Regions from separate parts of the Lysinibacillus sp. YS11 genome, predicted to be linked through region 2. Evidence: riboswitches for the same ligand, from Rfam matches in the RefSeq annotation. Region 2 holds a riboswitch; the other holds the start of a gene.
What was found. A riboswitch is a leader RNA that binds a small molecule or an ion and turns the genes downstream of it on or off. The one in region 2 is predicted to bind thiamine pyrophosphate.
Positions count from the first base shown of each region.

Region 1: it holds a riboswitch for thiamine pyrophosphate, as region 2 does, so the genes downstream of both, thiM (hydroxyethylthiazole kinase) here and LBYS11_RS11805 (ABC transporter substrate-binding protein) in region 2, are expected to answer to the same signal.

Region 1 is NZ_CP026007.1:3,409,158-3,417,078, forward strand. It holds gene LBYS11_RS17055 (class I SAM-dependent methyltransferase) at 1-715, opposite strand, end outside; gene tpx (thiol peroxidase) at 805-1,308, opposite strand; gene LBYS11_RS17065 (RDD family protein) at 1,433-2,059, opposite strand; gene sppA (signal peptide peptidase SppA) at 2,072-3,085, opposite strand; gene mbcS (acyl-CoA synthetase MbcS) at 3,271-4,854, opposite strand; TPP riboswitch at 5,045-5,142, shown strand; gene thiM (hydroxyethylthiazole kinase) at 5,226-5,993, shown strand; gene thiD (bifunctional hydroxymethylpyrimidine kinase/phosphomethylpyrimidine kinase) at 5,981-6,805, shown strand; gene thiE (thiamine phosphate synthase) at 6,795-7,439, shown strand; gene LBYS11_RS17095 (alpha/beta-type small acid-soluble spore protein) at 7,510-7,728, opposite strand; gene thiI (tRNA uracil 4-sulfurtransferase ThiI) at 7,874-7,921, opposite strand, start outside.
Region 2 is NZ_CP026007.1:2,385,505-2,393,425, reverse strand. It holds gene parC (DNA topoisomerase IV subunit A) at 1-1,307, shown strand, start outside; TPP riboswitch at 1,416-1,526, shown strand; gene LBYS11_RS11805 (ABC transporter substrate-binding protein) at 1,680-2,675, shown strand; gene LBYS11_RS11800 (thiamine-binding protein) at 2,677-2,967, shown strand; gene LBYS11_RS11795 (ABC transporter permease) at 2,967-3,740, shown strand; gene LBYS11_RS11790 (ABC transporter ATP-binding protein) at 3,715-4,464, shown strand; gene LBYS11_RS11785 (TatD family hydrolase) at 4,454-5,203, shown strand; gene LBYS11_RS23255 (hypothetical protein) at 5,230-5,406, opposite strand; gene LBYS11_RS11780 (solute symporter family protein) at 5,504-7,048, opposite strand; gene LBYS11_RS11775 (DUF485 domain-containing protein) at 7,057-7,395, opposite strand; gene LBYS11_RS11770 (solute symporter family protein) at 7,877-7,921, opposite strand, start outside.

The DNA.
Region 1 (7,921 bases), 1.0 Mb from region 2:
TGTATTTGTGTAATTGCTTAGACTGCTCTGACTCAAACAGATGAGATGGTGCAAGGAAAAATAAATAGCCGCCATCCTTTGTATAATTCATTGATTGCTCGATGAATAAATGATGGGCATAACTCATCCCCTCCGCTGGACATAATTCATAATCGAGCGCCACTTCTTCATTTGGATAATAACCTACAGGTAGATCACAAACAACGGCATCCAATGGATTGACCAATAAATCTTCTAAGGCATCTTGACGGTATAAAGAAATAGGTTGTTCTGTTAAGTCAGCAGTTGCCGCAGCAAGACGAATAAGTAGCTCATCCACCTCTACACCTGTTGCTTCCACTTTTCCATCTAATAAATTCATAACCGTCAGTAATAAATTGCCCGTGCCTACTGCTGGGTCCATGATCGAGATCTTTTCATTTTCAAGACGCTCTGCAAAAATCTGCTCCACAAAGTAGCCCACTAATAGCCCTAACGTGTCAGGAGTCATTTGATGATTCGGCTGTGAGCCTTTGCGCATCCCTTTTAAAATAGCAATTTGAATAGCTTTACGAATATCCTCTTTTGTTGCATCTTTTTGAGAAAAATCAACTTCGCCATCAAGCCATGCCTCTAACCCATCTAATAATCCTTCTAGTAACGTTATATTGTGTTCTTTTTCGATTTTTTCGGCATGCTCATTTAGCAAACCAAATAACTTTTCGATATTTTCCATATCTAACTTCCTTTCACGCAGAAAAGAGCCGTGACAAACACTTGTCACAGCCCCTTTGTCTAGTATTATCTTAGCCTAAAAGCAGCTTATTATGCTAGTGCTTTGACAGCTGCAATGGCCGCTTCATAGTTTGGATGATCTGTAGCTTCAGGTACATATTCAACATATGTTACTTTATTGTTTGCATCCACAACGAATACTGCACGTGTCAGAAGACGTAATTCTTGAATGTATACGCCATATGCCTCACCAAATGAAAGGTCGCGGTGATCTGATACAGTTTGGACTGCATCTATACCTGCTGCACCACACCAACGCTTTTGAGCGAATGGAAGATCCACAGATACTGTATAAATGACTACATTATCACCTAAGTTAGCTGCTTCCTCATTGAATCGACGTGTTTGCGCATCACATACACCAGTATCTAATGATGGTACAACACTAAATAAACGAATTTTTCCTTCTGAATCATTTAATGTTACAGGTGATAGGTCATTCGCTAATACCGTAAAATCTGGAGCTTGATCGCCCACCTTTACTTCATTTCCTACTAGTGTCACTGGACCATTTTTAAATGTTACTTGTGCCATCTAAACGCCTCCTAATCATCATATGTACATAATATTACTAAATGAAGGGAATTAATTGCAACTATGATAGCTTACATACTTAGAAATAGATAAGACTGTCTCCTAATTTGAGACAGTCTTATGTTTATTGTTCATTTTTTTCCTCTAGCTTGGCTAAGTCTATTTTTTCTTCTTGCACAGTAATTTCTATATGTTCTTCTTGTTTTGGTAAAGTAGTCGGTGTTGAAGCCTTTTCAATAAAGATTTTTTCGTGTACCACTGTTGTATCGGCAAAATAATCATGTAAGCCTTGATTTTCTGGCAAAATCACTACCAAAATATACAGTGGCATAAAAATATTATTGATGATACGACCAATCCAATCACGGAATAACACATCTGACCAAGTTAGCTGATCGTGCTTTAATGAAATTACACGTAATCCGAACACCATTTTCCCTAGTGTTTGCCCAAAGAACTTGGTCATCAGCACAAAATAGCTATAGTAGAAAATTGCTGTAATAATAGAAATTGGCGCATACCAAACCGAATCAGATAAAGACCAATCCATTAAATAGAAGATAGGATTGACGAGTATTCCACCTACAGCAGAAATGATGAATCCGTCTAATAAAAATGCCCAAAATCGTACCCAAAAACCAGCAGTTTTTAATGCATAGTTTTTTTCATGTGCTGATTTTCCTGAAGTGTTTATATAGAAGCCATTTTCCAATGAGGGTGAACCTTGCATAACAATTTCATCGTTTGTCATTGTGCTCCCCCCTTAGTATTCCCCATATAGATACATCATTTTCGGAGCGCTATAGTCCGTCATGATTTTCATTAGCATTTTTTCTTCGGCAGAGGGACCGAACATGGAGCCAATTTTCATACCTACGTACGATTGCCAGCCACCCATATCGTATGAATACTCAAATAAAGCTGCATCTTCAAGTCCATAATCCTCACGAAGAGCTGCAATGGCCGCTTCTTCATCACCAATTTCATCAATTAACCCTGCTTCAAGTGCTTTTGTACCGCCAAGAATACGACCATCTGCAACCTTCTTCACTTCTGCTTCAGACATATTACGTCCCTGCTCTACAATATCTACAAATTCTTCGTACGTTTCATTAATCATATCTTGCATCATTGCACGTTCCTCTGCTGTCACTTCACGCATTGGACTTAGCATATCTTTATGCTCTCCCGATTTAAACGTTTCAAATTTGACTCCTACTTTTTCAGCCAGCTCTTGATAGTTAATTGATTGCATGATGACACCAATAGAGCCTGTTATTGTATCACGATGGGCAAATATTTTATCTGCTGGTGCAGAAATATAATAACCACCTGAAGCTGCCATAGAATCCATTGATACATAAATTGGAATTTGTCGTTCTTCTTTTATTTTTAGTAGCTTTTTATAGATATCTGCAGATTCCTTTACACCACCACCTGGTGAATTAACGCTTAAAACAACACCCTGTATGGACTCATCATATAAAATATTATCCAATTGTTCTAAGAAAAATTGATGATCATAGGCAACTGGTTGCCACAATGTACTTGAGCCGATATCTTGAATCGTTCCATCTACCTTTAAATAAGCAATTCGCTTATCAAAATTCTCCCCTTCAATAACATTTTCATATACATCTAAGCTATTACCTGCCATTAAGCTATCAAAATTACCTAGGAAATCTGCTTTAAATAGCGCAAAAATGGTATTAATTCCTAACGAAAATAGTAAAAGAACACCAGCCACTACTAAAGCAACCCACCTTTTTACATTCATGTCTTTCCGCCTCCTCAACACGTAATACGTATGACTTGCCAATTTGTTTCATTTTTTTGCAATAATTAAACACAAAAAGCTTTAAGCTATGTATTTCCTCATATTACCTTACCTAAAAAAATAAAAAAATCAAAGTCCATACCTTTGATGAACTTTGATTTTCGACATTATTTCCTAGGAAATGATTATAATTGGAGGTGTTTGATTTCTTGTTGCCGTAATTCGACACGTCTAATTTTCCCAGAAGATGTTTTTGGTAGTTCCTCTACAAATTCAATAGCACGTGGATATTTATAAGGAGCGGTCAATGATTTAACATGACTTTGGAGTGTTTGAATAAGCGCTCCATCACCTTTTTCACCATTGCGCAGAACAATAAATGCTTTGACAATATTTCCTCTTACTTTATCAGGGCTCGCTATAACAGCAGCCTCTTTTACAGTTGGATGTTTCATTAAAGCATCCTCTACTTCAAAAGGGCCAATTGTATAGCCTGAGGATATAATAACATCGTCTCCTCGTCCGTCAAACCAAAAGTAGCCATCTTCATCTTTATAGGCACGATCTCCTGTAATATACCAATCCCCACGAAATTGTAAATTTGTACGTTCAGGATCATTTAAATATTTTTTAAAGAGTGCTGGCGTTTCGCGATGAACAGCAATATCACCAACTTCTCCGATTGTAACAGGTTTGCCCAAATCATTAATAATTTCAACAGTGTTGCCAGGAGTAGGTTTTCCCATAGACCCAACTCTCGCTTCCATCCCTACCATTGTGCCTACCAATAATGTATTTTCCGTTTGTCCATAGCCATCTCGCACTTGTAATTTGAATGCTTCCAAGAATACTCTAATAACCTCACTATTTAATGGCTCACCAGCTGATACAGCTTGGCGAATTGCACTTAAATCATATTCATGTAAATTTTCAAGCGCTGCCATAAAACGATATTCAGTTGGTGTACAGCATAGTACATTGATTTTGAATCTCTCAAGCAATGCTAAATAAGAAGCTGCTTCAAATTTACCTTTGTAGACAAATGCAGTAGCACCACTGCCTAAAGTAGCTAGAAATGGACTCCAAATCCATTTTTGCCACCCTGGTGCTGCAGTCGCCCAAACAATATCATTTTCTTGTACACCCAACCAATGTGGTGCTGTTGTTCGTAAATGAGCATAGCCCCAACTATGCGTATGCACTGCTGCTTTTGGATTTCCTGTTGTTCCGCTTGTATAGGCTAAAAATGCATTGTCTGTGCTTTTTGTTGGGATAGGATTTATGTAGGTTGTAGGTTGATTATTCATTTTTTCAAGTATGTTCTGCCAAGGTTCATGTGCATTCCCTATGACAAATTGCGGTATGTCTTGTAAATTTCCCACTTTATCGAACTGTTCAATATAGGGTTCAAATGCAATAACTGCTTTAGCATTTGCATGATGAATTCGATACTCAATATCCTTTGTTCTTAACATCTCAGAACTTGGAATAATAGTTAAACCCGCTTTCAATGCAGCAATATACACAATATATGCTTCAACCGAACGTGGTACCATTACTAAAATGACATCACCTTTCTTTAAACCTTGCTTGGTGAATACATGTGCTGCTTGATTCGCTTTTTCCAATAAATGTGCATATGTAATACATTGGATGTCTTGGTTTTCTTCATAAATGATTAAAGCATTTTTGGCTGCATCCTGAGCATATTTTTCAATTTCCTCTACTATGTTATACCATTCTGGTGCAACTAAATCTTGTCTTTTCATGGCAATTGCCCCCTTTTGTTATGACACATTATAAAACTCTTTTTTCAGCATTTTCAATGGTTTGTGCTTAATTTCGGTAAAGTCATGACAACTATCATACCCTCCTATATGGCATCGGTCACATTTTATCTATAGGAAAACTTGCTATTGAATACAAATGAAAAGTATGGTACATTTTGGTCAACTAAAAGCAAGATTGCAGGGGGACTCGTAAGAGTTGAGAAGGTAAAACCTGACCCTTTGAACCTGTTAGTTAATACTGACGTAGGGAGCAATAAACATCGTTTTCAGATGAAAGGCTCTTTTCGTGCATTTTTACACAAAAAGAGCCTTTTTTGCATGCTTACGTCCATCCCTAAAGGAGGACTACAATGATTTTTCAAACAATTCGTCAACAGCAACCACTTATCCATTGTATAACCAATTATGTAGTGGCAAATTTTCAAGCAAATGGTTTATTAGCGATAGGTGCTTCACCAGTAATGGCCGATGACTACCAAGAGGTAGAGGAGATGGTGGCCATTGCTCAAGCATTATTAATTAATATTGGAACACTTAATGATCGCACAAAAAGTGCCATGTTATTAGCAGGTGAAAAAGCCAATAAACTTGGTATTCCTGTTATTTTAGATCCTGTCGGAGTTGGAGCCACAACTTATCGTAAGGAAACCGTAAGATACTTACTGGAAAACATACACTTTGCCGTGATTCGCTGTAATCTCGGCGAGCTAGCAGCAATAGTTGGTGTAAATTGGCAACAAAAAGGTGTCGATAGTGGTCATGGCACTATCGCTATGGAATTAGAAGCCACATCATTGGCTCAACGCTATCAATGCATTGTTATTGTCACAGGAGAACGCGATTTTATAACTGATGGCAAGCATAGCCAATGGATCGCTGGTGGTCATCCACAAATGACGGAAGTAACGGGTACAGGTTGTTTACTTAGCGCAATTTGTGGCGCAGCCTATAGTGTAAGCCATAATCCTTACCAACAATTAACAGAAACACTTACTTACTATAAAAAAGCAGGTGTACTGGCATCCGCATTTACTGCAGACATTGGTGATTTTCAAATAGCCTTACTCAATGCTATACATCGCTTATCAAAGGATGGTGCAGCTTCATGCATATTGTAACAACAATCGCTGGCTCAGATAGTGGTGGTGGCGCGGGTATACAGGCTGATTTAAAAACATTTCAGGAATTAGAAGTGTTCGGTACTTCTGTTATTACTGCTCTAACTGCTCAAAATACTTTGGGTGTAACAGGTGTTTGCCCTATTGACGTTTCCTTTATAAAAAAACAATTAGAGGCCTTAGTAGAAGATTTTCCAATCGCTGCGATTAAAACAGGAATGCTTTATTCCTCAGAAATTATCAAAGCAATTGCACACAAGATCAGGGAGCTAAACATTCCACTGATTGTTGATCCGGTGATGATTGCAAAAGGTGGGGAAAGCCTATTACAGCAAGAAGCTATCGATGCCTTACGCTCAACTTTATTACCACTTGCTACGGTTGTTACGCCCAATATACCCGAGGCAGAGACACTTACTGGGAGATCTATTCATCATTTTGAAGATATGAAAGAAGTAGCTCAAAGCTTGTTACAGCTAGGTGTACAATGTGTCATCATTAAAGGTGGTCATTTAGCAGATCCACTTTATGCCATTGATTATGTATTTTGCAAAAATGGACGTTCTTTTTCTTTGCAGTCTCCACGAATCCAAACAAAAAATACGCATGGTACTGGATGTACATTTTCCGCAGCACTTACTGCTTTTCTTGGACAAGGATTTGCTCTGGAAAATGCCATTATAGAAGCTAAAAAATTTATCCAATTAGCTATTATGTTTAATTTATCGATTGGAAATGGTCATGGACCCACTAATCATTTTGCTTATCAACAGTATAAGGAAGGCTGTGAGGTGATTATTCATGAAACGTGAGGATTTGGAGCTTTATTTTATTATGGGTACGAGCAATGTTCCTCCTCAAGAACAACCTATCTATATCCTAGAAAAAGCCTTGCAAGCAGGCATTACAATGTTTCAATTTCGTGAAAAAGGTCCTCACGCGTTAACAGGACTTGCCTATGAACAATTTGCACGCCAATGTCAAAAACTATGTCATCACTATCATGTGCCCTTTATCATTAATGACGATGTTGATCTAGCGATACGACTAGGAGCTGATGGTGTTCATATCGGACAAGATGATTTACCTGTAAGTGTAGCACGTAAAAGAATCGGGAACATGATTCTTGGTGTATCTGTCCATTGCGAGGAAGAATTGCAAATAGCTATTAACCATCAAGCTGATTATGTTGGTATCGGTCCAATCTTTCCAACATCCTCTAAAAGTGATGCACAACCACCATGTGGTACATCTTTTTTACAGGAGGCACATTCATTACATCCTGAATTACCAATTGTAGCAATTGGTGGAATAAATTTCACAAATGTACATTCTGTATTTCAAACGGGGGTTGATGGTGTTGCTGTTATTTCAGCTATTTGTCAAAGCAAAGATGTTGATCATACAGTAGCTACATTTAGATCCTTATCTCGTATAAATAAATGATCAATAAACAAACTAAAACCAGTGCCTTTTACGGTCACTGGTTTTAAGTTTATAAATGCTTAATCAGCATTTATTGGTTGTTGTTTGGCATACCTTTTAATTGAGATTCTGCCATTTGTACAAGACGTTTAGTGATTTCACCACCAACGGAACCGTTGGCACGAGCTGAAGCTTCAGCTCCTAATTGAACACCAAATTCTTGTGCAATTTCGTATTTCATTTGATCTAGTGCTTGTTGTACACCAGGTACTGCAAGCTGGTTTGAACTACGGTTGTTGTTTGAAGCCATGTTTCTCACCTCCTTGTGAATATAGAATGTGCGATATTAGATTTTTAATACAAAAAATTTAGAGGTAAATTGTACCTCTATTGGAATAACAATATCCATACAAAAAAGCCGTCTCAAAATGGGCTTTGAGACGGCTTTTGAATCCTTATAGTAGATCTGCAAATTTATCTTGTTGTTCTTCTTTCTTAGGGAA
Region 2 (7,921 bases):
TAGATGGATTAATTAAAGCCCTTTCCATTTTAGATGAAGTCATTGCGACGATTCGTTCTTCAAATGATAAGAAGGATGCGAAGCTTAATTTACAAGCAAAGTTTGATTTTACAGAGGTACAGGCAGAGGCCATTGTAAGCCTGCAATTATATCGTTTAACGAATACGGATATTACAGAGCTTCGTCAGGAACAGGACGAGTTAAATAAGCTAATTGCGAAGCTAGAGGGGATTCTGCAAAGTGAGGCTAAGCTTGTGCGTGTTATTAAACAAGAGTTGCTAGATATTAAGAAACGCTTTACAGAGCCTCGCCGCTCGAAGATTGAGCAAGAAATTGAAGAAATTAAAATTACATTGGATGTCCTTGTGCCAAGTGAAGAGGTTGTCGTAACAGTAACGAAGGATGGTTATATTAAACGTACATCCACACGTTCTCATGCCGCTTCAAACGGGCAAGATTTTGCCATGAAGGATTCAGATTATTTATTGTATGAAGCAAACTTAAATACACAGCACCATCTACTGCTTTTCACAAATCGAGGCAATTATATTTATCAGCCTGTTCATGAGCTGCCTGATATACGCTGGAAGGATCTCGGCCAGCATATTTCAAGTATTGTACCAACAGGGGAAGATGAATCGATTATTGCGGTTTATGGTTTCGAAACATTTGACCAACCAAATACGTATGTCTTCACAGCCACAAAAGATGGCCAAATTAAGCGCTCACCACTCGCAGACTATGCGGTAACGCGTTATTCAAAGCCAATTAAAACGATGAATGTCAAGGCTGGTGATGCGATGATCTATGCATCATTTGTAACAGATGACGTGGAGCTGATGCTCACAACGGATACAGCCTATGCGATTCGTTTCCCAATGGAGGAACTACCTGTGACAGGTGTGAAAACAGGTGGTGTGAAAGGGATCACACTAAAAGATGGAGAAGCCTTAGTTGGAGTCAATGTATTACAGCCTGATGTTACCCACTATGTAGTGATTGTGACACAGCGTGGGGCCGTGAAGAAAATGAATGTCGCTGAAGTTGAAGTAGCAAGTCGTGCAAAACGTGGACTAAAAGTATTAACAGAGTTAAAAGCAAACCCTCACCGAATTGTGGCAGTTGTTCAAGCAACAGACGAGGAGCAGGTTGTGATTGAAACTGAAAAAGGTGTTCAAGAGATGATTGACGTACAAGCATTGTCTCGTGCGGATCGCCATTCCAATGGTTCATTTAAAGTGGATATTGCAACAGATGGAGCAATTTCTCATGTTGTAACAGCCAAAAAAGAACAGAAACCAAGCTAAAAGCATGCCCAGCCTCTTAGGAGCGCTGGGCTTTAAGCTCTATTCAAAAATAGCACCTTGTCATTTAAGTGAAACTATGGGTATAATAATCATCGAAAAGTTCATAGCGAAAGAATGTAGGGGGGCTAGTAATTGCTAGCTGAGATTGTGTCCGGTAGACGCTGACCCTTTGAACCTGATTTGGCTCGTACCAGCGTAGGGAACATCTATTCAAAAAGCAAAGTTTTGAAGATTGATTGCAATACGTCTGGGAGGAATCCTAGGCGTTTTTTTATGTTTTCAAGCAACAGCTTGCCAACATTGTATACGCTTTCTTCTGGTGACAACATTCATTCATGAACACTTTCATATTACAAACTGGGAGGCTTTCGCATGAAAAAATGGTTTTTTATTTTATTGGCAGCACTATTGACATTAGTAGGCTGTAGTGACAAGGATGACAAGCAGGCTGCAGACAAGCTGAAAAAGGTGTCTGTGGTACTGGATTGGACGCCGAATACAAATCATACAGGACTATATGTTGCCAAAAAACTCGGTTATTTTGAGGAACAGGGTTTAGATGTTGATATTATTATGCCTGGTGAGGCGGGCGCAGATCAGCTTGTTGCTTCTGGAAAGGCGGATTTTGGCGTGAGCTATCAGGAAGGCATAACACAGGCACGAGTCCAAGATGTGCCGCTGGTCTCCATCGCAGCAATTATACAGCATAATACATCTGGCTTTGCTTCTATTGCTTCGAAGGGCATTACATCACCAAAGGATTTTGAAGGTAAAACCTATGGTGGTTGGGGCGCACCATTAGAGCAAGCCGTTTTACAATCACTCATGCAAAAAGAAAAGGCAGATATTAATAAGCTAGATATCGTCAATGCAGGGGATTTAGATTTCTTCACAATGATGGAAAAAGATATAGATTTTGCTTGGATTTATTATGCATGGACTGGGATTGAGGCTGAGCTGCGTGGGGAAAAGATTAATATGCTATATCTTACAGATTATAGTGATCAATTGGATTATTATACGCCAGTTTTAGCTACAAATGAAAAAATGATACAGGACAACCCGGATGTAGTCAAAGCCTTTGTGGCAGCTGCATCGAAGGGCTATGAATACGCAATTGAAAACCCAAGTGAAGCGGCTGATATTTTAATCGAAGCGGCCCCTGATTTAGATAAAGCGTTAGTGCATAAAAGTCAGGAATGGCTGGCTGATAAATATCAGGATGATGCCAAGCAATGGGGAGAGCAAAAGCTTTCTGTGTGGGAAAATTACGCGAAATGGATGTCTAGCAATCAAGTATTAGAGGGCGAATTTGATGCGAAAAAAGCCTTTACTAATGATTTCTTACCTAAAAAGGAGGCCAAATAAGATGGCAAATTCATTAATCAGTGTACAAATCATTCCGAAGACAGAGAAATATGAAGATGTTATACCATATGTCGATGCAGCAATTGCGGTGATCGATGCTTCTGGGGTGAAATATGAGGTACATCCATTGGAAACAACGATGGAGGGTGAGCTTTCAACATTGCTCCAAATCATTGAAAAAATGAATGAGAAGATGATCGAACTTGGTGCCATTAATGTCATTACACAAGTGAAAATTTTATATCAGCCAACGGGTATTACGATGGATACATTAACGGAGAAATATCAGTAATGAAACGTGCATTACAGAAGGGAAGGACGATAATTTTTATCGCCTTCCTCTTGTTCATATGGGAACTAATCGTGCGGTTTGCTGAAGTTCCTCATTGGTTAGTACCCACACCAAGTAGTATTTTGTCAGAAGCCATCCAGTCGTATCAAACCTTTCTACCACATGCATTCGCTACAGTACAATTAGCTCTACTAGGATTAGCCATTGGCATCGCTTGTGGGCTAACGGTGGCAATAGTGTTGCATCGATTTACATTTATTCGAGAACTGTTTTATCCAATTCTTATTATGTCGCAGAATGTTCCTATTCTAGTCTTGGCACCGCTCCTTATTATTTGGTTTGGCTTTGGCTTATTACCGAAGCTTATCATTATCTGTCTTGTGTGCTTTTTCCCGATTGTCATTGCAGCGATGGATGGATTTAGACAAACTGCTCCAGAATTAAAGCATTATTTTGCCATGGTTGGTGCTACAAGGGCACAAACCTTTTGGAAGCTGGAATGGCCTTATGCCTATCCCGCTATTTTTTCAGGCATTAAAATTGCGGCTACATATAGTGTGATGGGGGCTGTGATTGCGGAGTGGCTTGGTGCAAAAAAGGGTATTGGTGTTTACATGACCCTAGCCCAATCCTCCTTCCGTACGGATCGCGTATTTGTGGCAATTTTTGCGATTGTTCTCTTGAGCTTACTATTGTTTAGTGGTATTCGTTTAATTGAAAAATTCATGGTGAAGGGAAGAGGCTATCATGCTCAGCATTCAAAACATCGCTAAATCCTTCGATGCGCTCAAAGTCCTTGATCAACTTTCTTTTGACGTCAAGGATGGAGAGTTTGTGGCCATCGTTGGTCCTTCAGGCAGTGGTAAAAGTACACTTTTTCAATTAATTGGTGGTGTTTCGCCAATTGACCAAGGAGCCATTTTATTAAATGGAGAGGATATCCAACAAAAAAAAGGAACGATTGGCTATATGCCACAGCAGCCATGTCTATTACCCTGGCGTACAATAGTAGAAAATGTCACGCTTGTAGAGGAATTACAACATAAACCAAATGTTGAACGTGCCAAGGAATGGTTAGAAAAGGTTGGTCTTGCCTCTTTTATCCATGCCTACCCGAACGAACTGTCTGGAGGCATGCAGCAGCGTGTGTCCTTTATTCGAGCAATGGTCAGTGATAAGCCGATTTTATGCTTAGACGAACCATTTTCTGCGTTGGATGAATTTACTCGACTGGAAATGCAAGCATGGCTTTTATCTATCTGGGAAGAGTACCGCAAATCCATTCTATTTGTTACACATAGTATTGAGGAAGCTCTCTTTTTAGCAGATCGCATACTTGTTTTAACCAAACGTCCAGCTACCGTTAAAAAGGAAATCATCGTGCCGTTTGAGAGACCTCGGAAAGAGGAAATTCGACATTCTGCAGCATTCACAGCGTTAAAGCAACAATTATTTATGTATTTACAGGAGGAAAAGGGTGATATGTATGTTGATTGATGCGCATATTCATTTGGATCAGTACACTGATGAGGAAATTCCTTCCTTATTAGAAGAAGTGAAAGCTGTAATCGCGGTTAGTATGCAATTTTCCTCTTGTGAAAGAACGTTGCGTTTATCGAATAGCTATCAGCAAGTAAAGGCTGCATTTGGCTTTCATCCTGAACAGCCTTTACTAAGTCCAAATGATGAGACAGCTTTATTTGATTGGATTCATTCGCATCAGGATGATATGGTTGCTATTGGTGAGGTGGGTCTACCTTATTATTTAAAACAAGAGCAAGCGATTGATGAACGTCCCTATGTGGCGCTATTAGAGCGTTTTGTTGTATTGGCGAAGGAACTGGACAAGCCAATTGTGTTACACGCAGTATATGAGGACGCCCATATTGTGTGTGATTTGCTGGAAAAACATCAGCTTCACGAAGCCCATTTTCATTGGTTTAAAGGGGATGAAGCTATTGTGAAGCGCATGATAGAGCGTGGTTATTTTATTTCCATTACGCCAGATTGCTTGTACGAAGAGGAAATTCAACAGCTAATTCATGCTTATCCCATTGAACTAATGATGGTAGAAACGGATGGTCCTTGGCCGTTTGAGGGACCGTTTACGAAGAAGCGTACATCTCCCTGGATGATGCACTCAACGATTGAGGTGATTGCCTCCATCAAAGGGCTATCAACACAGGAAGTGGCCAAAATTATTACGCAAAACACGAAAACATTTTATCGGCTTTAATAAGAAAAAGCAGTATAGGGTACGAGTTATTCGTCCTTATACTGCTTTTTATATTTCGTATAATCATGCTCCAATTTTTCGTTTTTTGTTTTCGTTAGACGTTCATGTGTACTAAAAGAGATAGATTGTCGTTTTTTTTCAACATCTTTACCAACTGTGCGTTTAATGTGCATCCGTTTCTTTTTAGCTTTAGATTGTGACATGAGCATCGCCTCCAATTCATTTTTAATTCTATAGTAGCGAATAGGGAAGAAAAAGTAAAACCTCGTAAGCAAGATACTTACGAGGCTGTCGAGTGTATTAGTGAGATACGTCCTGTACAGAAATACCTGTGTTTGCTTTAACGTCAACTTCACGATACTTCGCATCATCTGTTTCTTTAGAAAGTAATGTGCCGATGAAACCACCAAGGAAACCAAGTGGTACAGAGATTAAGGCTGGGTTCGTTAACATAATTAAAGGATCACCAACGAAAATTGCCTTACCTTCAACTGGATTCCAAACGTTTGGAGACATAGCAACTAATACTAACGCAGAGATTAAACCTGTTAACATCGCAGTAACAGCACCCGCTGTATTAAAGCGTTTCCAATAAATTGTGTAGATGATAACTGGAAGGTTAGCAGATCCTGCGATACAGAATGCTAAAGATACTAAGAATGCAACGTTTAATGTTTGTGCACCAAGTGCTAATAGGATAGAAATAACAGCGATTGTAATCGAACCGATACGAGCTGCAAGAACTTGCTCTTTTTCTGTAATTTTACCCTTTTTGATAATTTGTCCATAAATATCATGAGATAGGGCAGATGCACCAGAAAGTACAAGACCTGCTACTACCGCTAAAATTGTTGCGAATGCTACTGCACAAACGAATGAGAATAGAATGTCGCCACCAAGTGCTTCCGCAAGAAGTGGGGCAGCCATGTTACCTGCAGCGTTTGCTGCGATAATATCTTCTTTCCCAACGAATGCTGCTGCACCGAAGCCTAAGAAAATTGTTAGAACGTAGAAGATACCTACGATCCAAGTAGCCCAAATAACAGATGAACGAGCTGTTTTCGCGTCTTTTACTGTGAAGAAACGCATTAAGATATGTGGAAGACCCGCAGTACCTAATACTAACGCAATTAACATAGAGATTGTATCAAGTCCATTTGTATATTTAAGACCTGGGTTTAAATAAGCAGCTCCACTGTCAGTAACCGTTGTCATTTCTTTAAACATTGTAGAGATACTGAAGCCAAACTCTTTTAATACTAAGAACGAAATAATAACTGTACCCAACATTAAAAGACAAGCTTTAATAATTTGTACCCAAGATGTTGCTGTCATACCACCGAATAGTACGTAAGTAGTCATCATGAATCCTACGATTAATACGGCGATCCAATAGTCGATTCCTAAAAGTAATTGAATAAGTGCTCCTGCACCAACTAGTTGTGCAATCATGTAGAATAAAACAATTGTAATAGTGCTTAAAGCAGCTGTTCCACGGACTTTGGCGTTATCAAAGCGCGCTGTAATCATGTCAGCTAATGTAAATTTCCCAAGGTTACGTAATGGCTCAGCAACGATATATAATACCACTAAGTAAGCTACTAAATAACCAATAGAGAAGAAGAATCCATCAAATCCAAATAATGCTACAGCACCAGCGATACCCAAGAAGGATGCTGCTGATAAGTAGTCACCAGCGATAGCTAGTCCATTTTGCCAGCCTGTTAAGCCACCACCAGCAGTATAGAAATCACTTGCTGAAGATGTACGTTTAGATGCCCACCATGTAATAACTAATGTTAAACCAACAATGGCTACGAAGAAGAATATGGCTGTAAGACTCATTCCGTTACTCATCGGCGGCCACCTCCGTTCTCGTATTCAGCGATAATCGCTTTTGCTTCTCTATCGAAGCTGTTTGCCTTTGCTACATATAAATGACATAACCCCCATGTCATGATGAAAAGACCTGCTGCATAGATCCACACCCAAGTAATTTCCCCAAATGCCTTTTGGTGTAGAATTGTCGTGTACGATGTCAGAATTGGTAACAACATGTATGCCGATAAAAATATGGCAGTCATTGACCAAAGAAAAGAGTTCTTTCTTCGTACAAGAGACTTAAATGATTCTTGATTTGCAATTGAATCATAGTCAATCACGATACCTTTTTTTGCTTGATTGTTCGCCATTAACATTCCCCATTTTGTGTATATTTTTTCTACCTCAAGACTTGATTTTGCTAGTTTAGTGAATTCACATTTTCATTTTATGTAACAGTTCACAAAATTGCAATACATTTCAGAAAAATTATGTAAAAAAAATTTTTCAGAAAATACTCCTAAGAGAGAAAAAATGGCGCAAAGCCAAGAATATAAAGGGTTTTAGAAAATTCAGATAAATAAATGAAGTGAAGAGAAATCTAGATTCTTAACAAAAAATGAAGGGTAAATTTACAAAAAAATCTTGTTTTTTCAATTAAAAATAAACACTATTTACCTAGTGAAAATTGGATTTTTTCTGTTTTTTGGAAGTAAAATAATATTGTTCGATAAATAAATTGGTAGATATTGAATAACAAAAAAGGCGAAAAACTCGACCAAAAATCGAATTTTTTGCCTATTTTTTTGCATTTTTTGAATTGAGATTCATTATGCAGGAGGTGTATAAATATTAATGTGAAATATCAGAGACAGACACGCCTGTATTTGCTTTCAC